Rubinisphaera margarita: one gene and its partner. Each later gene encodes a partner of the first gene's protein in a complex. Links are inferred from orthologs where the notes say so. Each region holds a gene or a part of one and is shown on either strand. Other genes may lie near its edges.

The links.
Region 2: the proteins of smc (region 1) and L1A08_RS02930 are in contact, whole or in part, in a crystal structure (PDB 3ZGX), measured with the Bacillus subtilis proteins. The link is inferred for Rubinisphaera margarita from one-to-one orthologs.

Annotation. Positions count from the first base shown.
Region 1 is NZ_JAKFGB010000009.1:739,207-752,158, reverse strand. The notes cover bases 3,180-7,556. They hold smc (chromosome segregation protein SMC), read left to right. Parts: upstream 3,180-3,498; coding sequence 3,499-7,356; downstream 7,357-7,556. Other genes in these bases: L1A08_RS06240 (flagellar basal body P-ring protein FlgI), read left to right, coding at 3,180-3,367. Also shown: mch (methenyltetrahydromethanopterin cyclohydrolase), read right to left, coding at 1-751; more of L1A08_RS06240, read left to right, coding at 1,202-3,179; L1A08_RS06230 (hypothetical protein), read left to right, coding at 7,746-8,993; L1A08_RS22715 (hypothetical protein), read left to right, coding at 9,053-9,187; L1A08_RS06225 (terpene cyclase/mutase family protein), read left to right, coding at 9,471-11,645; L1A08_RS06220 (CBS domain-containing protein), read left to right, coding at 11,761-12,219; L1A08_RS06215 (secretin N-terminal domain-containing protein), read left to right, coding at 12,662-12,952. UniProt on the Bacillus subtilis protein: Required for chromosome condensation and partitioning.
Region 2 is NZ_JAKFGB010000007.1:154,126-165,450, forward strand. What follows is about bases 3,784-6,533. They hold L1A08_RS02930 (segregation and condensation protein A), read left to right. Parts: upstream 3,784-4,600; coding sequence 4,601-5,467; downstream 5,468-6,533. Other genes in these bases: L1A08_RS02925 (TIGR04283 family arsenosugar biosynthesis glycosyltransferase), read right to left, coding at 3,790-4,479; L1A08_RS02935 (hypothetical protein), read left to right, coding at 5,482-6,533. Outside these bases: L1A08_RS02915 (RNA-directed DNA polymerase), read right to left, coding at 1-2,212; L1A08_RS02920 (Gfo/Idh/MocA family protein), read right to left, coding at 2,352-3,659; more of L1A08_RS02935, read left to right, coding at 6,534-7,974; L1A08_RS02940 (MATE family efflux transporter), read right to left, coding at 8,055-9,476; L1A08_RS02945 (aspartate-semialdehyde dehydrogenase), read right to left, coding at 9,579-10,586; L1A08_RS02950 (MFS transporter), read left to right, coding at 11,272-11,325. UniProt on the Bacillus subtilis protein: Participates in chromosomal partition during cell division. May act via the formation of a condensin-like complex containing Smc and ScpB that pull DNA away from mid-cell into both cell halves.

The DNA of each region.
Region 1 (12,952 bases):
GCCCGATTTCGGCAATCGAGTCATCATCCCCGCGAACGTAAAACGTGATGCGGCCGCCGTACAGAATGGCATCGTTGGTGCGTCCGATGGCGGTCAACGTATCGGCTGCGACCGGAGACAGAGGAGCTGTGCCGACCGCCGAGTGAATCCGATGGACGTCGAAGCCGAGTTCGAACAGTTTATGCATCCCCGTTTCGACGGCTCGAGCGTTGATCTGCAGACTGCCGGCGATGCTCGATGTCGAAGCGGCCAGCAGAATCAGGTTTCGCGGCTCGACCTTGGCCTTCGTGGCGATTTCACGCACGATGCGGGAGTCGGGCAGTTTGTCGGTCTCCAGCACGCCGACGCTGCAGTAGAACTCTTCGGTATAGCCGAGGCGGTGAAACAGCTCTTCCCGAGCCGCATTGGCCCGCATCGGACCGGACCCCATCGCGAAATAGTCATCAACACGCACTTCCCAGCCCGCATACTGGCTGTAGAGGCAGGCACTGACGGGAAAATCGGACGTGAACTGCACGATCGGCCAGTTCACCGAGCCGATGGATCCGGTGTGCAATGTGACGTCGGCCTGGTCGGAGGTGCAGACTTTGGCCAGCAGAATGCCGGCTGACAGACTGCCCAGTGCGTTCACGCCAAAATCGAGAACGCGTGCTCCGCAGTCGAGCTCTTCGACTTCGACTCCCAGTTCTCCCGGGTTGTCCACGATGTTGTCGACCAGATCCCAGGCACGGGCATTCAGAATACGGGGCATAGCGCTGTGGTTTTTCTCTCGGGCCAGGGACGCAATTTCGAAGCGGCTTATCTTCGCGACTTCGCCGAGGGGAAACAAGCGAAGCGTTCGCAGCCGGAGCGCCACATGCGGTCAGACGTGTCATTTCTACATTTTCACAGCCGAATTGAGCGCAATTCGTGTCTTCCGGAAACCGTTTCAGCCTTGAATGGAGACATCTTGACCGGATCGGCGGCGTCACGTACGTTCTGCATCCCACCTTTCCGGGACGAAGGGTCCGTCAAGGACTCCACAACCGTCCCACCTGTCTGATGATTGAGTGTTTTTGTCCTTGCCAGGTGAGCAGAACCGGACATCCGTCCGCGGCTCACAGGCAAAGCCGACCGGCTTCGGCCGATCGAACTCCTGTCCCACCTTGAACAGTCTGCTCCTCCCCTCCTTTCGAGCAGCCCATTCCCCGCAGGATGATTCATGTCCGCATTCCGCCCCGACTTTGATGTTCCGGCATCGGCTTCGATCCTGAAATCGTTTCTTCGACTCCGCTGCCTCAGCACGGTGTCCAGAACGCGACTCGTCACTTCCCTGCTGCTGATGCTCTGTCTCGGGCTCACCGGCTGCATGGAGATGAACCTGATGACGCCGGTCATCCAGTCGATGAAGTTCAAGAGCGCGGCTAAGGACGACAAAGACAATTCCTTTGAAGACGACTTCAACCTTGATGGACCGGAAGAAGTCCGCCCGCCGTTTATCGGCGATTACGTCGTCGTTTCCGGGTTGAACCTGGTCGTGCTTGAAGGGGTCGGTCTCGTTACCGGTCTCGACGGAACCGGCGGTGACCCGCCTCCGTCTCAGTATCGAACCCAACTGCTGCAGGACATGCGGCGTCGCGAAGTGGAAGATCCCAACCGCATCATCAGCTCGCCTTCCACCGCTCTGGTGATCGTGCGGGCGTATCTGCCGCCGCTGGTCGAACCGGGCGAAAAGTTCGATGTCGAAATTCGAGTGCCGGAAGGTAGCACGACAACAAGCCTGAACGGCGGCTGGCTGCTTGAATGCAGTCTGACTGAACGGGCGATCGTCGCCGGCCGCGGCGTTCTCGAAGGTAAAGAACGTGCCCGGGCTCAGGGCCCGATTCTGGTTTCGACTGGCGAGAATGACTCCAACAGTCTGCTGCGTCGCGGACGCATCGTCGGCGGTGGTGTCGGGATGGAAACCCGCGACATGACCCTGCTGATGAAGAACGACTACCGCAGTGTTCGTAACACGACTCGTATCGCCGACAAGATTGGCGAGCGGTTCTTCAGCTACGACCGCTACGGACATCGCGAGCCGCTGTCGAAAGCCAAGACCGATCAGAAAATCGAACTGCGGATTCATCCCACCTACAAAGACAACTTCCCCCGTTACATCCAAGTCATTCAGGCAATCGCTTTCCGTGAAACCGATGTCGAGAAACAGGTCCGTATGGAGCGGCTGGAGAACGAGCTGTTGATTCCGGAACGAGCCGAACGGGCCTCCCTGGAACTGGAAGCTCTGGGACCGGAAGCGATTCCGACCCTCAAGAAAGGGCTGGAAGCCCAATACCTGGAATGCCGTTTCTATTCCGCGGTCGCCCTGGCATATTTGGGTGAGCCGGCTGGCCTGGAAACCCTTTATATTGCCGCTCGGGATGAACCCGCGTTTCGCGTGTTCGCTCTGGCCGCGATGACGGGTGTCGAAGCCGGCGAAACCTTCGTCTATCTCCGTCAGCTGATGGACGAACCAATCATGGAAACCAAGTACGGTGCGTTCCGCTGTATGACGACCATCGACGACAACGAGCCGTTCGTGAAGGGCGAGCTTCTCAACGAACAGTGCCGACTGCATCCGCTCGACGTCGCCGGGGAACCGATGATTCACCTGACACATCGTCAGAAAGCCGAAATCGTGCTGTTCGGAGCTCATCAGGAGTTCCGTACACCAATGGCGTTGAACGCTGGTCCGCACATCATGGTCAACTCGGCTACCGGTTCCGACGAAGTCGTCGTCAGCCGCTATCGCGTTGGTCAGAAGGATCAGCGGAAGGTTGTTCCGCGTAGAATCGCTGATGTGATCCGGGCGGCTGCCGAAATGGGAGCCAGCTATCCAGACCTGGCCCAGATGTTGGTTCAGGCTGAACGACAGAAGAATCTCCCGGGCAAAATCGGCATCGATATGCTGCCGGAAGCCGGTCGGTACTACGAACGTCCCGATGCTCCCGGTGAATCCGGCAAACCGGGTATGAAGAAAAAGAAGACGCGTGTCGGACGCTCCAGCATGGCTCCGAACCCGTTCACCAAGGGAACGGACGAGGAAGACGCTGTCAGCACGAAACCGCTGATGACCGAAGAACTGCTGCAGGACGGCACTCAACCAACGGAATTCGGCGATGAGACCGAACCGCAGGAAGATGTCGAACCGCAGGAGGAACTCGATCCAGCCGGTGAAACTGCGACCGAAACCTCCGACGCCCCGCCAGCTCAAACGTCCGAGCTTCCCCCGCAGGAGGCTCCCCCGACGGAAAGCGAAGGCTTCAGTCCGCTGAAGAAGCTCAAGCAGCTGATGAAGCACGAACGAAACGGCGAAATGTTGTATCCCGATGTCGAGGAAGAGGAGTGAAGCAAAGCCTGTCCTTCGTGGCGTGAGCTCCGAGCTGATGCCATCTGTAATTGCCGATCCCGGTTCGGGAGGCTGACGATGCTCTCCCGTCTGCCTCCTGCCGGGATCACGTCCTTGCCCAGAAGTCTGTCATGTTAAAGTCCCTGGAAGTCTTTGGCTTCAAGAGCTTCGCCGACCGCACTACATTTGCGTTCGCGCCGGGGATTACGTGCGTCGTTGGTCCCAACGGCTCGGGCAAGAGCAACGTTGTCGATGCGATGAAGTGGCTGCTGGGAGACCAGAGTCCCAAGTCGCTCCGCGGCAAGGCCATGGCCGACGTCATCTTCAACGGTTCCCGCTCCCGCAAGCCAAGCGGTCTGGCCGAGGCCACGCTGACCTTCGACAACTCCCAGCAGATTCTGGCCACGCCGTATGAAGAGGTCCGGATTACCCGCCGTCTGTACCAGGGGGGCGATTCGGAATACCTGATCAACGGCGAAACTTCGCGGCTCAAAGACATTCGCGATCTATTCATGGGCACCGGGGCGGCGACCTCCGCGTACAGCATTATTGAACAGGGTCGAGTGGGACAGGTCCTGCAGGGGAATCCGTCCACACGTCGCGTCCTGTTTGAAGAGGCAGCCGGGATCAGCCGCTTCAAATCCCGACGCATCGATGCCGAACGAAAACTCGAACGGGTCTCGCAGAACCTGCTGCGACTCACCGACATTGTCGATGAAGTCGAAACGCAGCTGCACGCCTGCCGCAATCAGGCCGGCAAGGCGGCCCGGTATCGGGAGTTGACTCGCGGTTACGACGCGCTCCGCCTCGGACTGGCAGCCGATGACGCCCGGATCCTGTTCACGAGACTGCGGGAGATTTCGGGCCAGACGAATGAGGCTCAGGAAGCACTCTCGAAAACGCAGAAGACACAGGCCGATCTCGAAGCTGAACGGGAACAGCTGCGCAGCCGCTTCCGCAGTGCCGATGAAATGCTGCAGGAAACCGAGGCCAAACTCTCGACTCTGATGCAGCAACGCTCGAGCGTGCAGACGTCGCTGCATCATCAGTCGGAACGCGCCCGGGAAATTTCGGGAGAAGCCGATCTGCTTCGCAAGCAGCGCTTCGAGCTCAAACGTCGCGTCCACGATATCGATGAAGAGATCGCCTCCGAAACGCAGCGGCGGGAAGACGTGCAGTCGGAGATGGATCGCAAAGTCGCCGACCAGGAAGCGGCCGCCAACCAGTTGCGGGAACTGACCGAATCCATCGAACAACGCCGCGAGGAACAGGCCGAGCAGCGCCGCATGCTCGTGGAACTGCAGCGGCAGCAGGCTACCGCGGAAAGCCATCGGAAACATCTCGACAGTCGCCGCGAAACCATCCTCGCCGCGCGGGAGAGACTGTATCACGAACGGGAAGCAGCTGACGTCGAGATCGAACGCATCGGGCAAACCGTCACTGAAGCGACCGAGGTCTATCAGGCCGCTGCCGATCGACACAGCGAACACAAGCGAAGAATCGATGGCATTCAGAAGCGTCGCCAGGAACTGGAGCAGCAACTCGCCACCATCAACGCCCGTCAGGCGCTCGATCGTGAACAGCGAAGTGCCTGGGAAGCGCGGCTCGGTCTGCTTGAAGACATGGAACAGCGGCAGCTGGGACTCAGTCTTGGCGTGCAGGAGATTCTGAACCGGGCCCGCAAAAGTAATCTGTCGCCGTGGAAACACGTACTCGGAATTCTGGTCGACTTCTTCGAATGCGATCTCGAAGACGCGGCCCTCATCGAGATCGCTCTCAATGGTGGCTCGCAGATGATCGTGGTCGATCAGCTCCCGCCGTTTCTGGAATATCTTGAACGTCACAACACGCAGTTCGAAGGCCGGCTCGGCTTCGTCGAACTGCCCCGTCACGTGCAGGAATGGAATCCGGAGCAGCACGAGTTGCTCGGTGAATTCGAACAGCAGCACAGCGAACAGGATGGGCTCCTGGCACGAGCCGATCGACTCGTACGATGCGATGACCGATTTCGTCCGCTCATCGAGCAGCTCCTGCGATCGACATGGATTGTCGATGGATTGACGACTGCCCGGAGGCTCCTGCTCAACGCGCCGGCAGGATCACAGTTCCTGACTCAGCAGGGCGATCTGCTCACGCCGAATGGGATCGTGCACACCGGCACCATCCAGGCGGAAGGCTCCGTCGTTTCTCGTCGTTCCGAGATCCTGCGGATCAAGCAGGAACTCCTCGAACTGACCCGTCACATTGAACGGCTCGATCGAAAAACAGAAGAGCTGGGCGACGTGCTGCTGCGTCTGGACGAAGAACTCGCCAACGCCCAGATGTGGATGGAATCGCAGACCGCTGAACTTTCGGAACTCCGGCAGCAGGTCCAGAGCCGGCATAACGAACTCGATTTGGCTTCCCGGGAACGGGCCCGAATCGACAGCGACTACACTTCGGTCGAACAACAGCTTGCGTCCGTTCAGCACGAACAGGGCGAACAACTTGAAGAACTCGATCAGATCGCCGGTCAACTGGAGTTGCTGACATCGCAAATCGAGCAGTTCGATCACGATATGCGGCAGGCCCGCGAACACGAACAGGAACTCGCGGCTCAACACAGTCACTTCAAAGTGGAATTGTCGAAAACGCACGAACGTCTGGCTTCGATAGACGCCGTTTTGACGCGACTCAATAAAGACAGGCAGCTGCGCGAGGCCCAGTATGCGGAAGCGATCTCCCGGTTGGAGAATGCCCAGCAGAAAGAAAAACGGCTCGAACTGCAGATTCTCACGGCTCAATCGCGACTGGCCGAATACTATCTGATCGGCGAACAGCTGCAGGTCGAAGTTCAGCGGGCCCGGCGGCAGCGGAACGAGATCCAAATCCGTCGCGACCGCAGAAACGAACAGCTGCGGCAGTTGACGGACCAGCGTCGGGAAGAAGAAGAGCGGGTTCAGGATCTGCGGATCGAACTCCGTGATGTCGAGACGGAGTTGCAGGTCCTCCGCGATAAACTCTTCGAAGAGTATCAGCTCGGCGTGCAGCAGATTATTGATCTCGGGTTCTCTGCACGCAAGCCGTTCGAGGCCATGCGCCGCGACGAAGAAATCGAAGCCATCGACTTCCCGCGACCGGAAATTCAGGCCGCCGTCGCAGACAAAGAGACAGACGCCGATGCTGAAGCCAACGACGCAGAAGGCGACTGGACCGAGTCAACTCCCGAAGGATCGATCGAGAATCTCCATGAACTCGACGTCGAGAGCACGCCCTGGCCGTGGCTGGAAAGCGAACATGATTTCGCGGAATCGCGGGACGCCATCGAACGCGAAGTGCAGAGGCTGCGTAAGAAAATTAAATCACTGGGTGCGGTCGACCCCTCCTCTCTGCAGGGGCTGGACGAACTGGAGTCGCGCTATCGTCATCTGAGCACACAGCTGCAGGACCTGAAGCACGCTCAGTCGACGCTGGAAGACATCATTCGTCGTATTAATACTGAGAGCAAACGCATCTTCATCGAATCGTTCACGGCCATTCGCTCGCAGTTCCAGGAGCTGTTCCGACAGCTGTTTGGCGGGGGCGAGGGCGATGTGATTATGGAAGATGAATCCGATCCGCTCGAATGCGGTATCGAAATTGTCGCGCGTCCTCCCGGCAAGGAACTCCGCAGTATCAGCCTGTTGTCTGGTGGCGAGAAAACAATGACAGCGGTCGGTCTCCTGCTGGCGATCTTCAAGAGTCGCCCGAGTCCCTTCTGTATTCTGGACGAATGCGACGCCGCTCTCGACGAGGCGAACATCGACCGCTTTGCCGGGGTGATCAAACAGTTCCGCGATAAAACTCAGTTCATCGTCATTACGCACCGCAAACGGACGATGACCGCAGCCGACCGGATCTTTGGCGTGACAATGGAAGAAGCCGGTGTTTCCAAGAAGCTGACCGTCCGCTTTGAAGATGTCGGCGAGAATGGCGAGATCAACAGCTCGGACAAGAACCGGGCGGCTTAGAGCATTTTCCGGCTTCCCCTGCAGTCGCCTGGGCGCTGATCCCCTGCCATGCTGAGTCTGCTCCTGCAAACGCCTGCAGTCGAATTTTGAATTTGGCTGAATCCTGTCGGCAGAGCGTCCTCGGGGAAAACCGGCGAAACTGCTAAAGCATGGGCATTTCCCCGATACCGATTTCGCGATCCTGGGAATCCGTATTTGCTCTCTGAGCGACCAGAGGGCGGGCGACTCGATTCCCCATCGACCAGCCGTTCACTCGCTTTTGCGAACAAGTTCAAGTAATCGCAGCATCTCCCCCAAGTTGCCACTGAATGGAACAGTGCTTGCTCGTCCCCTAAGCACGCCATATCACCACGGCAACAAGGTATCTAGAAAACACTGGGAGGGCTGCCATGACAGAACACGTACACGAACAACCGGAACACCTCAGCACGCGAGACGTCGCATACCGCCATCGTCCCGTGCGGGTGGCGGACCCCGGACACCCCTTTGTCAGCTGGGGGGCGATCTTCGCCGGGCTCGTCATTTTACTGGGACTGAGCTGGCTGCTGCATCTGCTCGGTCTGGCCTTTGGCGTCAGCGTGGCCGATGCGGCCGATACGACTGAAGGACTGCCGACCGGAGCTGTGATCTGGATGGTCCTCAGCTGGATGATCGCGTTTTTCGTGGCGTCGCTGGCAACCGCTCGACTGGCGGGATTCATTGATGATGTCGCCGGAATGCTGCATGGTTTTGTCGTCTGGGGCCTCGGCACCGTAGCGATTCTGGTTATGGGCTGGATGGGGGTCTCGAGTCTGCTGCATACCGGTCAGCAGGTGGCCTCAGCCGCTGCTCAGGGAATTGCCGCAGTCGGTTCGGGCACCGCATCGGCTGTGAGCTACACCGCTTCTGGCGTCGCCTCGGCTACGGAAGCCATCACAAGTGAGTTCGGGGGTCAAATTCAGGATCGGCTCTCCGATCAGGCTGCTGAGATCGCTGCCAACTCCTCAGGTCAGCTTTCGGCTGCAGAAATGCGGAATGTGATCTACAGCCTCGACGACCGGACAATGCGTCGTGTCGTGCTCGATCTGACCAACAACGATCGTGAAGGAGCCGCTCAACTGCTGGCGGACACGACCGAGCTTTCACAACAGGACGCCCGCGCTCTGGTGAACTCGGCATATCAGGCTCTTGAAGAGCAGATCGGCAACCCGGAAAACGAGGCGAGTCTGACGCAGGATCTGAAGAATCAGTTCGCTTCAGGTGTCGACGGTTATGTCGCCACGCTGGATGCTCGCGGTGGTCCGGAAGTGACTGAACAGGACGTCCGACGAGCCGTCGCCAGCCTGGATGGGGAAGCCGTTCAGGGGATCGCCTCTCGTCTCGCCGCTGGGGACTCGAATGGTGCCAAACGCATCCTGGTGCAGAACACGAGCCTGTCGACCGAACAAGTGAATGATCTGTACGAAGGAGCCATGAATGGCATTGAACAGGAAGTCGAAAAGTATCGACGGGAACTGAACCAGGCCGTCGAAGCGGTTTCCACCTACACGTCGCAGTTGCTCTGGGTCGCCTTTGTCGGTACGGCTCTGGCCCTGCTGGTTTCGCTGGGCGGAGGCTGGTTGGGTGCAGACACCACCCGCCGTCTTCACACCAGCTAATTCCGGTGACAAGTAACCGACAACTTCGATTCCACATCCTGACTGAAAGGTAATACATCATGCGACTGGGTCTTTTTGGAGTTATCCTCGCGATCCTTCTCATCGCCGTGCTGGTTGACAGCGTGGCCCTGGGAGGAATCGGCGGCCTCGTGCTGCTCATCCTGCTGATCATGCTGCTTCTGGGCCGCGTGTAGAATCCGCAGCGACAATCTGAACATGTTGAAAGCCGATCGGGAAACAGGAGTTCCGGTCGGCTTTCTTTATTCAGGCCTCCGGCGCCTGGCATCAGCCGTTGGGAAGGGCAACAGCCCTCCCGTGAAATCCTGAACACCTCGCCTGACGCCCCACGTGAAATTGGGCGTGCGTTCCGATCCCCGGTTCACTATATTGCCGGGCGTTGCTGCCGGAGGTGTCGCCCTGGATCGGACTGAGCGACTCTCTCTGCAGCGCACCGATTTCAGCATGGAGCGAAAAGAGATGGAGTCAGGACGACAGGACGCACGGTTTCTCAGGCACGACCAGGAACACACGCTCGAACAGGCCGGACTGCAACCCCGCACGGAGTTTCCCACCCAGACGACAGCAGACTGGACTCCGCTGGGACGGGCGATCGCCAACACGGTCTCGTTTCTGAATGATCAGCAGCACCCGGAAGGCTACTGGGTCGCCGAACTCGAAGGAGATACGATCCTCGAGTCCGAATACATTCTGCTGCTCGCTTATCTGCACGAAGAAAAGACGCCTCAGGCGCAGGCTGCTGCGCGCTACATTCTGGAGCAACAGGCTCCCCACGGCGGCTGGGCTCTTTACCCCGGCGGCCCTTTGGAAATCAGCGCGTCGGTCAAGGCGTACTGGGCTCTGAAAATCACTGGCCATTCCCCGGACGCCGATTACATGGTGAGGGCTCGCGAAGCGATTCTCGCCGCCGGCGGAGCCGAGCAGGTCAACAGCTTCACCCGCTACTACATGGCGCTGCTCGGGTTGATCAGCTATCGGCAATGCCCGGCTGTCCCGCCGGAGATCGTCCTGTTGCCGAGATGGACCCGCGTCTCGATTTACGACATGTCGGCCTGGTCGCGGACGATTCTTGTTCCGCTGAGTCTGCTCTGGGCCTACAAGCCGGTCCGCAAACTGCCTGAACAGATGCAGATCGAAGAACTGTTCATCAAGTCGGCCCGCAAGCTCTCGGTCTGCAACGATGTGACGACCAAGATCGACAGCATGAGCTATCGCAGCCGGATTCCCTGGGCCTGGATCTTCCGGCAGTTCGATCGCGCCTACAAAACGTTCGAACGCCTGGGCGATCCTCCCTATCGACAAAAGGCCATTCGCGTCGCGGCGGGATGGATGCTTGAACGGTTCCAGAACAGCGACGGACTCGGTGCGATTTTCCCGCCGATTGTCTGGTCCCTGGTCGGGCTGAAATCGCTTGGCTTCGATGAGGACTCTCGCGAAGTGCAGGAAACCCGCCGGCATCTCGACGAACTGATTCTCAAGGGACGTTCGAAGAAGCACACGGAACACGAAACGATTCGACTGCAGCCCTGCCATTCTCCCGTCTGGGACACAGCAATTGCGACAGTCGCCATGGCGGAAGCGGGCGATGCGGAATGCCGCGGCAGTGTCGAAGCCGCTTCGTCCTGGCTGCGTTCCCAGGAAGTTCGCTCTTACGGCGACTGGAGCATGTCCCATCGCATGGTCGAGCCGAGTGGCTGGTGCTTCGAATACAACAACGAGTTTTACCCCGATGTCGACGACACGGCGATGGTTCTCATGGCCCTCTCCAAGAGTCTGCCGGATAACCTGCACGCCGACTGGCTGGCCGAACTGGTTCCGCAATCGGAGTCACGGACCGAACCCCGGCTGTCGACCATCGTTTCGGGCAAAGCGAATCATCTGCAGGCGGCCATCGGCGATGTTTCTCGACTGCAGCCAAGTCTCGACTCGTTCCGTCGCGGCGTCCAGTGGCTGCTGTCGATGCAGTCGAAGAACGGCGGCTGGGGAGCGTTCGATTCCGACAATGATTTCGAGCTGCTCACGCGAGTCCCCTTTGCCGATCACAACGCGATGATCGATCCGCCGACACCCGACATTACCGCTCGCGTGCTGGAAGCCCTGGCGATGCTGGGTGTGAATCCAGAGCACGCCGCGATCAAGCGGGCCATCAGCTTCATCTGGGAGCATCAGGAACCGGATGGCAGCTGGCCGGGTCGCTGGGGTGTGAACTATATTTACGGCACCTGGCAGGTGCTGGTCGGTCTGACGGATATTGGCGTTCCCAAAGACGATCCACGAATTCTTCAGGCGGTCCGCTGGCTCAAGACGCATCAGCAGTCGAACGGGGGCTGGGGCGAAACGCCGCGTTCATACGACGAGCCGGAGCTTCGCGGCACCGGGACGGTCACGCCTTCGCAAACCGCGTGGGCCCTGATGGGTCTCATTGCCGCTGGCGAATCGCGATCAGCTGCGGTCAGCGACGGCATTCGTTATCTGATCGAATCCCAGCAAGCCGACGGAACCTGGGATGAGCCGGAGTACACTGGAACAGGATTCCCTCGTGTCTTCTATTTACGTTACCATTATTATCGAGTCTACTTCCCCTTAATGGCGTTAGCCCGCTATCGTCGGGCCATTTCGCCAATCGCCCGGTAGGATCGATCCGGCCGCGGCTGCGATTCGCATTCTGATGATCGTTCACTCGAAGTGTTGGCAAGTCATCATGAAACAGATGCCCGGCCGGTTAGGATCTTTGAGAGCTCGCGACGTGATGTCGGCCGACGTCCACCTCCTGCAGGAAACGACGACTCTGACGGATGCCACGGAGCAATTGAAGACGTACAAGCACTCCGGAGCCCCCGTGGTCGACAGCCGGGGAAAACTCGTCGGAACGTTCTCGCTTCGTAATCTGACAGGCGTAAAGCCCGGGAACTCTCAGGCGTCCCGGGCGCTTTCTTCGAGCCTGGAGTCGGCCATTCTCTCGGCGGAAGCCGTGGAACGGATGATGAAGACTCAGATTGGGCAGGAGAAAGTCGCCGACCGGATGACGGAGAATCCTCCCTCGGTCACCGAGAACGCCTCGTTGATTGACGTCGCTCGGCTGATGTGCAACTTCCACACGCATCGCATTCCGGTCACCAATTCCCGCTTCGAACTGGTCGGCATCATCACGACCATGGACATCCTCGCTGCCCTGGTCCACACCGCCGACGAACTGTCGGAGCAGTAAACGCCCCGCCGCCTCTGTCGTGAAGTCGTCGGAATAAATCGAAAAGCGAAGCCCAACCCGAAATGTCAGTGAGGGCTTTTCGCCATTCCAGCCGTTGCTCACACTTCGGGTTGAGAGGCGCGGTGAGACAAATTTCCGCCGCTTCCGAAACCCGCGTCCATTCGCGGGGTTTCTTCCTGTAGAGCCTTGGCGGGGAAGGTATGCGCCGTGAGAATGGCGGATGAAGACGTCGGTTTCTTGAATCGACCAGGGACGGGCAAGGGGGTTTGCGAGTCGAAATCGCGAATGCCCGATGGAATCGGAACAACCGACACAAATCCTCAGAATCCAGCTGACCAGCGGTTTCCGACCTGAGTCGCCTCGCAGTCGCGTCGATACAACTGGGTGTCGTGGCTGGGACCGCTCTGGACTTCGTAAGACTCTGAGATCGATGGTGTCGATTATGCCGATCAAACCATTTCTGCAATATTGCTCGCTCGTACTCGTCACCGTGATCGGTGTTCCTGTTGCGGAGACGCTCGCTCAGCCGCCCGCCAGCGAGTCCACTCCAGCGCCCGCTCTGAGCACGGCCGAGATACCGGCTCCGGAGTCGACTTCGGAAGCTCCGTCCGCGCCGGCGATGCCCGCCGAAGACATCGGAATCGACGACCTGTTCGATCTCTTCCAGGACAGTCCTCCGCAACAGCCTCCGGCCGGGAATTCGACCGCCCCGCAAGCTCCGATGACTTCGAAC
Region 2 (11,325 bases), on another replicon or contig:
GTTTCTTCCCAGAACCGAATCCAATCCTTAAACGTTCTATCTCATCATTCCTAAATGATGCATCCGATACGTCCTTTTTAGCAGCATATCCACTGACTCCGCCCTCTCCACCAGTTTTGTAGTGCGTGCCTCTAATAATATTGAGAGACTCTTTTATCATGCTCACATTTGCCGTTATTTCGGGAAACAGAATCGAGAGATCTTCGTTCCCGAGCGGTCGAGTAGGAAACAAAAGTGGAAAGGCAAATCTGTCTTTGATCTCGAACTTGTCCAGCATCGTAGAGACTGCCGAACAGCGTTCTTTAAGCGATTCCGGAAAATCACATTCCGGGTACTTGAAGTCGGGAGCGTAGGTTCGTTCGATCTCCCTCAGCAATACACTCTTAAGCGGATCTCTTCCGAGATCGTGCCAAAACAGCAGTTCACTACAAGGGATAATGTGTGAATATGAATCGAAAGCAGTAGGTGAGATCTTACATATTTCGTCGTACGCACGCAGAGCCCGTGCGGGACTACCGCCTACCTGATCTACGGAATAGGCTTTAAGAAATGCCTCTTCAAACGCGGATCTGAGATGCTTCATAAATCCATCCCAGATCACCGCGGATTCCTCGATTTCCTTGCCCCCTTGAATAGATGTCGTTCCACGGTTGCGCACCTCTGTGAGAATGTCTACAACCGTCGAAACAATCGTTGTCGCATATTCCCAATCACTGCAATAGGAACAAATTGAAATCAGACGGGGGAGATAATCAATCAGCTCAAATAGCTTACCAGGAGCGATAACATGCCGGAGAGCAAACTCATAAAACTCCTCTCTTTCTGTTCGCCATTCATCGGGGGGGATCGCATCGGAGATTGCATCAATATTTCGCAGAAGGATCGCAAACCCCAATCGCTTTAACAGCAGAGTGTCCGTCTTTCTAAGCGAATCTCCATCCGAACTGCCATCCCTTGATGTCGAAAGAACCCGGGCTGATGACGATTTCTCCAAGTCGCGAAGATTCGGAAGTAAACGCCACTCGCTTGAGACCTCATCCACCTTCGACTTTATCGCGTCCAAAATATCAGGATTGTCGATGAGAAAAATTCGCTGTTTCTCTTTCTGAAAATCAACCTTTGATTTCCTTCCATACGAAAGCTTGACGCTGAGATCGCCCCGCTTGCTCGATATCAGTTCCTTTGCATGCTTTTCAATCCAGACTAGTACGTCTGCTCCAGTTGCAAATGATCGGTTGTCCGGAAGAACAAGAAATACATCATCAACGTATCTCGCATAATATATGGGTGAAAGCTTCTCTCTAATTAGTCGATCGAATTGTATTAGAAAGGCATTCGCAATAACACGTGATGCTCCTGACCCGACGGGAAGTCCGGTAGGTCGCGTTTGGGTGTAGCCTGGAACCTGCCGTGCCCAACACTCGAACGCTTCAACCAATTGGCGAGTAAACGCCTCATCTAGACCTGAAAAGTCAACAGGCTCTTCACGCGCTATTGTGAGCTCACGTTTAAACTCGTCATCGAACAGAAAACTTGGGTCGATTCGATGGAAAAACTTCTGAAAATCCATCGTTATCGCTACGACACGCCTACCAGCTTCAAGCTCCCGTCTGATTGCTGCGAATCCGCCGTCGCGCCACTTTCGATAAGACTTAAAGTATGGTTCGAAGCTTTGCCAAATCTGCTTATGGTATTTTCGTGACCCCGCAATTCTTCTAAGTCGAGCCCCGAGAGCCGATGGTTCGAGTGCAGCATCGATTTTCTCACCAACAAGATTGATCCAAAGGGCGCATACCACGTGCATTTGGACCGTGAAATCTGCCATTTGGCGAAACTCGGCGTTCAATCGCTGCGGTTTTTGCTTCCCTTTGGCCGTTTTGGCCGCTTCATCTAGCTCAAAGACTCTCGCCCAGCTATCACGTGCATTCGACGCAAAGAAAACCGGACCTGAAACTGGCTCCTTGGGGGGAGTGAGTTTCTTTGGTACAAACGTCGCGGCTCCAATAAACTCAATGTCTTGATACCATGGCCTGTCATTATCTAACAAGCGTTCCCTCAACTCTCTTATATTTTCGTCAAGATTGGCTTCAAACCGAGCAAATTTGAGCGAATTGGGAATAGTCCTTTCGTAGAAATGGTCTGCTTTAGCCTTTCTGTACGCAAGATACAGTTCTTCAAACGAAAACAAGTCATCGTATTGTTCAGCTGCCATCGTTTCGACATATCGAGGAAAGAATTTGAATTGCCCGAGGTTAATCCCCGTTGACCAGCAAATACAAGAACTGAACAAAAAAAAAGCTACCAACATTAAGGTCGGTAGCTTTAACGCGTGAGGCGAATTCGATTCAATCTCACGCCCATTCGCGGCGGCCGCGGGCGCGGAGGAGGTTGGCTTCGTTGTCGTTGACGAAGTCTTCCGTCACCGGATCGATCGTGAGCTTGCGGTTCAGGATCCACGACAGAGCGGCTGCGTGGCAGGCGATGTGTGAGCGACGCATCACGTCCTGATTGGCGGCTGTCATCTCGCGGGAACGCATGCAGTCGAAGAAGTTGCGGGCGTGGGCACTGACGTCGATGCCGCGAACGCGCTTTGTCCCTTCCGGCAACTGCTTCTGGAGTTCGTCCGACGAGGCGACAATCTCACCCTCATCACCCGTTTCAACCCAGCCCTTTTCGCCGACGAAGCGAACCGGACAGGTGCCGAGGCGGGTGATGTACTGCGGCGAACGATCTTTGAATGGATCGGACAGGAAGTCCATCACCAGCTTCACGCCGTTGGCATAGGTGCAGACGATATTCTTCTCCGAGGGCTCGTACGTCAGCGGCATCGTGTCGTCGGACTGATTGGCCCACTGGCAGATATCGAGCGTGTGAGCGCCCCAGTCGAGAAGGCGGGCGCCGGAATCGAAGTCCCACTGGCCACGCCAGCGGCCATTCACATACTGCTGATTGAACGGACGCCACGCAGCTGGTCCGAGCCACATGTTCCAGTCGACCACGTCCTGCGGCGGCCGCGGTTCGGCCGGCAGCCAGGTGTTATCGAGCGTGGGCATATAGACCGAGGCGTGCAATTCCTTGATCTTGCCGAGCTTGCCGTTGTGGACGAACTCGACGGCATCTTTGAAGTTCGGCACGCTGCGGCGTTGCGTTCCGGCCTGAAAGACCCGCTTCTCGGCGTGGATCGTATCGGCCAGTTCCTGGCAGTCGCGGATGGTGATCCCGCACGGCTTTTCAGAGTAGACATCCTTCCCGGCTTTGGCGGCTTCAATCGAAGCAGCCGCGTGCCAGCGGTCACCGGTGGCGATCAGCACGGCGTCGATATCCTGCCGGGCAAGCAGTTCGCGGAAGTCGCGATAAAGCTTGCATTCGCTGTCGCCGTAGGTTCCATCGACAAGAGCCTTCCCCTTCTCCCGGCGGCTCTGCTGGACATCGGCGATGGCGACGCAGCGGATGTCGTTGAACTTCAGCATTGCAGTCAGGTCGTACGTGCAACGGGGGCCGATGCCGATGACGCCGAGGTTGATGCGATCGCCGGGCGCGGTGTTGCCATCGCGGCCGAGTGCACTGGCGGGAACAAAGCTGGCCATCGAAAGAGCAGCTGTCGCGGAAGCGGAGCTCTTCAGAAAGTTGCGGCGGGAATCCTGACTCGGGGTGTCCATGAATCCGGTCTTTCTCTGATTGGGGGTGAGGTCGGAGGCGAGCGACATATCAGTGAATGCCATGGTATCAAGCCGCCATCGCCGATGCACCCTCGTGCAGGTTTTCACGGCCTGCCGCCGGTGCGGTTTGTCATCGCACGTTGGGATAAAATCGGGCCAGCCAGTGGGGTGAGGCGCCGGCGTGGGCCAGCGTGATGATGCTCCAGTTCTTCAGCGTTTGTCGCAGCATCCCCTGCCGCTCCCAGCGACGGGCGCTCACGAGGATCCGTTCTTCAGAGACCCGAATCTTTCCCCGACGGGCCAGCGTTTTCGAGAAGAGCAAATCTTCCAGAAAAGGGACATCGGGGAAGCCGCCGAGTTCGTGGAACAGATCCCGCTTCAGAAAAAGGCCCTGGTCGCCATATGCCCATTGCAGAGCGCGGGTACGAAGCCGGTTTCCCCGTTCCATCAGGCGATAACGGCTGCGGGAATGATCGATCTGCTGGGTGAAACAGCCGGCGGAGGTACGGGACTGAGCGAGAATCGCGACCGCATCCCGCAGGCAGCCGGGCGTCAACTGGCAGTCGGCATGCAGAAACAGAAGAACACTTCCGCGAGCCCGTTCCGCCCCCAGATTCTGTTGCTTTGCCCGGCCGCGAGGACTGTTCAGGACAAGATCGGCGGCCTGGGCATTCTCCAGAGTGGCATCGGTGCTGCCTCCATCGACGACAATGATCTCCGTCGTAACTTCCTTGAGATCCGGGAGTTGCCGCAGCGATTCGATCAACGGACCGATTCGATCGGCTTCGTTCAGAACGGGGATAATGATCGAAAGATCCATCGGAGTTCACAGGAAGTGGCAAGCTGGGCAACAGAGGGGCTCGGCGGCGGAGATTCACGTTGTGCCGGTTGTAATGCCGATAAGAAACGAGAGCGCCCGGAACGAGAACTCGTGGACCGTTATGCAGACTACCGCTTATCAAGTCAATGTGAAGGAGCTATTCAACGGTCCTGTCGACCTGTTGCTGTACCTCGTGCGCAAACAGGAACTCGATATTCTCTCCGTTTCTCTGGCCGAGCTGGCCGATGGCTTCCTCACTTATCTCGAAGTGCTCGAGATTATCGACTTCGACATCGCAGCTGATTTCGTGGTCGCCGCTTCCGCTCTGGTCGAAATCAAGAGCCGCATGGCGCTGGTGAAGACCGAGACAGTGGAAGAGGAGGAAGAAGAAGCCGAGGAATCGGACGCCAATGAGCATCTCATTCAGCATCTGCTGCAGTACAAGCAGCTCAAAGAGGCGGCGGATGTTCTGCAGGAACAGGCCCTCGCCTGGCAGGACCGTTATCCCCGGCTCGCCGATGAACGCCCGCACGAAAAGCGGTCCATCGCCGATGACCTCATTAAGGATCTGGAGATCTGGGACCTGGTGGGGGCCTTCTCGCGAATTGTGAAGAAGAAGTCGACCGAGCGGGAAGAACTGCTGCGGTTCGATGCGACGCCGATTCACATCTACGTCGATCAGATCGGCAAGCAGGTGCGGGAAGAAGGTCGTGTGCTGTTCCAGTCACTCTTTGAGAAAGAGGATGACCGCAGCAAGGTGATCGGGATGTTCCTGGCGATTCTCGAACTGCTCCGCCATCATCATTTCCGAGCCGAGCAGAACGTCGACTTCGATGAGATCTGGCTGATGCCCCCGCTTGAAAATAACGTCTTCGAGCAAGACAATGCTCCGTCCACGCCTCCCCCGCAGCTCGCCGCTGAGACCGATGCTGAGGAACCGGAATCGGAAGAGCCGGACGAGGATCACCAGGACGACTTCGACGACTGACCAGAAACTGCATCATGCCCAAGCCGCAGCCCCGCCCCACCATCGAGATCATCGGGGCCCGGATGCACAATCTGCAGAACATCGACGTCTCGATTCCGCTCCACAGCTGGACGGCCATCACCGGTGTCAGCGGCTCCGGGAAAAGCAGTCTCGTTTTCGACACGATTCACGCCGAGGGACAGCGGCGATATTTTGAAACGCTCTCCACGGCTGCCCGGAAGTATCTCGACCAGCTCGAACGGCCGGATGTCGATCGCATCGACAATCTCCCGGCGACAATCGCCGTCGGCCAGAAGCAGCAGCCTCGCGGCGGGATTACCCGGGTGTCGCAGACGACCGGAATCGAATCGCTGCTCGTTCAGCTGTTTGTCGGGCAGGGTCAACTGCAGTGTCCCGACTGTCGCATTCCGGTTCGGATTAGCAACGCTCCCGATGCCGTGCGGGCCATTGCTTCATTGCCTGAGGGGTCCCGTTTTCAGGTCTGCTTCCCGGCTCTGATGAAATCGGGGGCCAAAGCCAACGCGATCGACGAAGAGAAACGTTACTGGGATGGCGAAGGCTTTCAGCGGTTTCTCGATCTGCCGAGTGGAAACGAGAATCTGCCCGCTTTTCTCGTGATTGTCGATCGCCTCAAGTCGGGAGGAGATGAGGCGCGGATTGCCGAGAGTATCGAACAGGCTTTCACGACCGGACTCGGACGCTGCATTCTGCTGCTCGAACCGGCTGCCGCTGAAGCAGCTGATTATTCCGGATACTCGCAGACGTTTGCCGACGAACAGTCGCGGGAGTGGACAAGCTGGTTCTTCTATCGCGAGCCGGAATGTCCAAGTTGTGGACTCACGCTGCCGTCGCTCGATGAATCGCTGTTCCGCGCAACCAGTCCAGATGGCAGGTGTTCGAAGTGCAACGGCCACGGCTATGTGCAGAACAAGGTGAAAAAGAAGCTCGTTTGTCCCGAATGTGACGGGCTGGGACTCGGACCCGTTCCCCGTCTCGCTCAACTGCAGATGATTTCCGATTCGAGCAGGCCGACTTTCGAAGAATGGCTGCATCAAACAATCTCTGAAGCACTGGCTGCGGTCTCGGCCGACAGCACCGGTCCGCATGCGTCGATTGTTCGATCGTTACGATCACGGCTGGAAGGACTCGCCGCTCTTGGTCTGGGAGCGCTCTCACTGAATCGACTGACACGGACACTCTCCACGGGGGAGTTTCAGCGACTCGGTCTCGCTGCGGCTTTGAACGATGAGTTCGTCAACACGCTTTATCTGTTCGATGAACCAACCGCCGGGCTGCATCCGAGTGACCGGTCCAATATCGGCGAATGGCTGCGGCGATTCGTCGATCAGGGTAATACGGTCATCACCATCGAACATCATGAGGACGTCGTTCAGGCGGCTGACCATGTGATCGAACTCGGTCCCGAAGCGGGAAACAACGGCGGAACCATCACGGCTTCGGCTCCGGCAGCTGAGTATCAGCTTTCCACGCCCGATGAGGAGCCCGCCAGCATCACGACCGACGATGGTGGTCAACTGCAGATGACCGGCGTCACGTGTCACAATCTCTCGGACCTGTCGGTCTCCATTCCCTTGCGGCAGTTTGTCGTCGTGACCGGGGTTTGCGGAAGCGGAAAAACATCGCTGATTTGTGAGTCGCTCTACCCGGCTCTCGTCGAACAACTGGCCAGCCGTGAAGACTCGACCATCAAGCCGCCGGAGTTTGATGATCCGTTCGCTCCGCCCGGTTCGGTCGCTGCCATTACGGGAGCAGAGGCGATCAGTGATTGTGTTCTCATGAACGAGACGCAGCTCGCCGGTTCGTCCCGCAGCACGCCGGCGACGTATCTAAAGGTGTTCGACGACATTCGCAAACTGTTCGCGGAGACAACCGACGCCCAGGCTCGCGGCTACAAGCCGAGCCGGTTCAGTTTCAATACGAGCCGGGGCGGACGATGTCAGTATTGCGAAGGGATCGGCTCGGTCGAGATCGACATGCAGTTCCTCGCCAACCTGAATGTCCGCTGCCCGGAATGCAAAGGAACCCGCTTCGCCCAGGACACGCTGGAAGTGAGCTATCGCAACCGGAACATCGCCGATGTGCTCGCGATGACCGTCGACGAAGCGTTCGCCTTCTTCCGGAATCACCAGCTGATTCTCCGAAAGCTGCAACTGCTCCGCGACGTCGGCCTCGGCTACCTCGCGCTCGGCCAGCCAACACGCACCCTGTCCCGCGGCGAAGCCCAGCGACTGAAACTGGCCTCTTATCTGAATGCCGCCAGTGGAACCCAGATGCTGTTCCTCTTCGACGAACCGGCCAGCGGGCTGCATCCGAGCGATATCGCGACCCTGCTCAAAGCTCTGCGACGCCTGGTTGAGCAGGGACATTCGGTGGTCGTCATCGATTACGAGCCGCAGGTGATCAGGCAGGCCGACTGGATCATTGAACTTGGGCCGGGAGCCGCTGCTGAAGGTGGATGCGTCGTTTTTGAAGGCCCGCCAGCGTAATCTCCCGCTTCGAGCCCCAGGAATAACCCGACCGACGGTGTCCTTTTTGCCGTCCATTCGTCGGCGTCGGCGCGACCTTCTCAGTGAATCCCCTCTTCGGAAATCTGCTCGGTTGTGACTGCGGAGACCTGTTCGTCTTCTTCGGTGATGCGGGTCGTTTTCCAGCCGCCGTGGGCGAACCAGGCGATCGCCACCAGGGCGACGATGATGTTCGTAATCGGGAAGGACCACCAGATTCCCGCTTCGTTCAATGACGTGTGCTTCGACAGGATGTAGGCGAGGGGGAACTGCAGCATCCATTGCGACACGAGGGCAATGACCATCGCGATCAGCATGTTGCCGGAGGCTCGAAAGGTGGCCACGAGACTGTACTGGAGCCCTGCTCCGCCCCAGGCAAAACACATCACCCGAATGAACTCGCTGCCGGCCTGAATGACAGCCGGATCGTCCGGCACGAACACGGCGACGATCTGTCGAGAGAAGTTGTAAGCCACGATTCCGGCCACAGTCAGAATGCCGAATCCCCAGCCGGCTCCGAGAATCGCGACCTTCTCGGCTCGTTCGAACTGACCCGCGCCGATGTTCTGCCCGACCAGAGTCGCCACCGCCATCGACAGGCCCATGGCCGGAATGGAAACGAACTGCATCACATTCACGCCGACGCCGTACGAGGCAAGCGTCACCGTGCCGAAACTGGCGACGATAAAGGACAACACCACCATTCCCAGACTTCGTGTCGACAGTTCAACCGAGCCCGGCAGCCCAAGAAAGAATGCTCTGCGAATGTAGGGCAGATCGGGGCGGAAGTCTTTCCACTGCAGTTGAATCCCATGTCGGCCAGCAAAAAAGATCAGCATGCCGATCAGAGCGGCCAGCCCTTGTGTGCTCAGCGTCGCCATCGCGGCTCCCATCACGCCCTGGGCAGGCATCGGCCCCCAGCCGAAAATGAAGAGCGGATCGAGCACGAAGTTCAGCAGCACGGTGCCGAGCACGATGAAAAGCGGAATCCGCGTCTGCCCGACGCCCCGCATGAGGGCCTGAAACATTCCGTACAGGAAGACGAAAACAATTCCAACGAAGGAGACTCGCATGAAGCCGAGCGCTCCCTCATACACCTCGGGGGCAACACCCAGCCAGCCGAGCAGATTCGGCGTTAAGAAATAACCGGCCGAGCCGAGAATCACCGAGGTGAAGGCCACCATGAGCATGGTTTGGGCGGCGACATGATTCACCATGTCCTGCCGGCCAGCCCCCATGTATTGAGCCGTTAACGTGGCTCCCGCAATGGCGAGTCCCGCTCCCATCGCGATGACGAGAAACGTCACGGGAAAGCCGATGGAGACCGCAGCAACCGCGGCTGCTCCCAGCCGCCCGACCCAGAAGGCATCGGTCAGTTGATAACCGGCCTGCAGCATGTTGCCAAGAATGATCGGAATCGAGAGTCGCAGCAAAGCGGCTCCGATGGGCCCTTCCAGCATGAACTTCTGCCGATCGGATAGCATCTCGTCACCGTCGTAGGTCGATTCAGGGGACAGCCATAAAAAAGACGAGCATCCACTTGAGGAATGCTCGTCCTGATTTCACGTCGTCGAATTGTCGGTCGCTTAACCGCGATGCTTGCTCAGCAGTTCGGCAATCTGAACCGCGTTCGTGGCGGCTCCCTTGCGGAGGTTGTCGCTCACGCACCAGAACGAAAGACCGTTCGGGTTCGAGATGTCCTTCCGAATTCGCCCGACGAAGACTTCATCGGAGCCGTCGCTGTTGCTGGGCATCGGGTATTGCCCGTTGTCCAGATCGTCGACGACGGTGATGCCCGGGAACTTCTCGAAGGCTTCGCGAGCCTGTTCCGGACTGATCGGCGTTTCGGTTTCGACGGTGATGCTTTCGCTGTGACAATTCCAGACCGGAATTCGCACGCAGGTCGGATTCACCTGAATGTTGGGGTCGCCGAGGATCTTACGGGTCTCGTAAACCATCTTCATTTCTTCGCTCGTGTAGCCATCGACCTTGTGGCTGCCGATCTGCGGGATCGCGTTGAAGGCGATCGGATGAGCGAAGACCTTGTACTGGTAGTCATCTCCCTGCAGGCGGGCCTGGCTGCCGTGAATCAGATCTTCGGTGCCAACGAGGCCGGCTCCGCTGGTCGCCTGATAGGTGCTGACGATCACGCGACGAATCGGCGAGATGTCGTACAGCGGCTTCATGGCGAGCACCATCTGCGTGGTCGAGCAGTTCGGGCTGGCGATGATGCCTTTGGCGTTGATGGCGGCTTCCGGATTGATCTCCGGGACGACGAGGGCAACTTCGTCCTTCATCCGCCAGTAGCCGGACTCATCGATGACGGTGGCTCCCGCCTTCACAGCAGCCGGCAGGTATTTGGCGGCGACGTCGTCAGGCGTGGAGGCGATGACCAGATCGATGCCTTCGAAGGCGTCTTCGGTCAGTTCCTGCAGTGTGTAGGCTTTGTTCTTGAACGTAATTTCGGTGCCGGCAGAACGGGCGCTCGACAGGAATCGAAACTCCTTCGCCTCAAAGTTACGCTCTTCGAGCAGTTCGAGAATGATTCGGCCCACGGCGCCGGAAGCTCCGACGACTGCAACAGTATTAAACACGCTAATCCTCCGATGGTCGGATCACCGCCTGCGCGCTGGGTGCCTCCGACCGGTTTGCGAACACTTGCTTTCGACCGCGATGCCCTTGCGGGCTCTGATTCAATGTCTGTCTGCAGCCAGTTACGGCGTCTGCGACAGTAACGTTTTCTGAATCAAATTCCGGCAACATGCCAGTTTTCCGGAGATCGTCCCTCGGCCCGGTTCGCATAAGTTCTGCGAGGGAAGTTCCGGAAACACCTTCAGACCTGACCGTTCCATTTCGGCCTGACTGCTCTGAGAAATCTTCAAGTGGGGCGAGTCACCATCGAACCGATGGACTCGAACTCACGCACCTGAACGTCTCCACGAGGATCGAGACGTCTCTCAGTATCGTCTCCGGATACCGAGAAATACCTGGCTGATCTGGCTGGGATCTTCAACAAGGTCGGAGTTGCTCGACCACGCGAGCTTGATCCGAGATTCTCCCCGTTCCCCTGTGTCTGAAGGTGGGGTGTATTGTGACAAAATCGTCCGGGGGATCAATCGTGAACACTTTGCTCCGCAGCGAATTGACGGTTTTTGCGGACATGCGACGCACGGCCACCAGTCACGCTGAGTTGACACTCGCTCAGAACGGCGTACCTTGGGAGCGTTCCCATCGAACTCCATTTATAGGCTCCTCTCTACGAAAGTGAAGTGCACGTCGATGGCAAAGCCGGGCGATCCCTCCGAAACGTGGTACTCGGGAATCACCCGATAT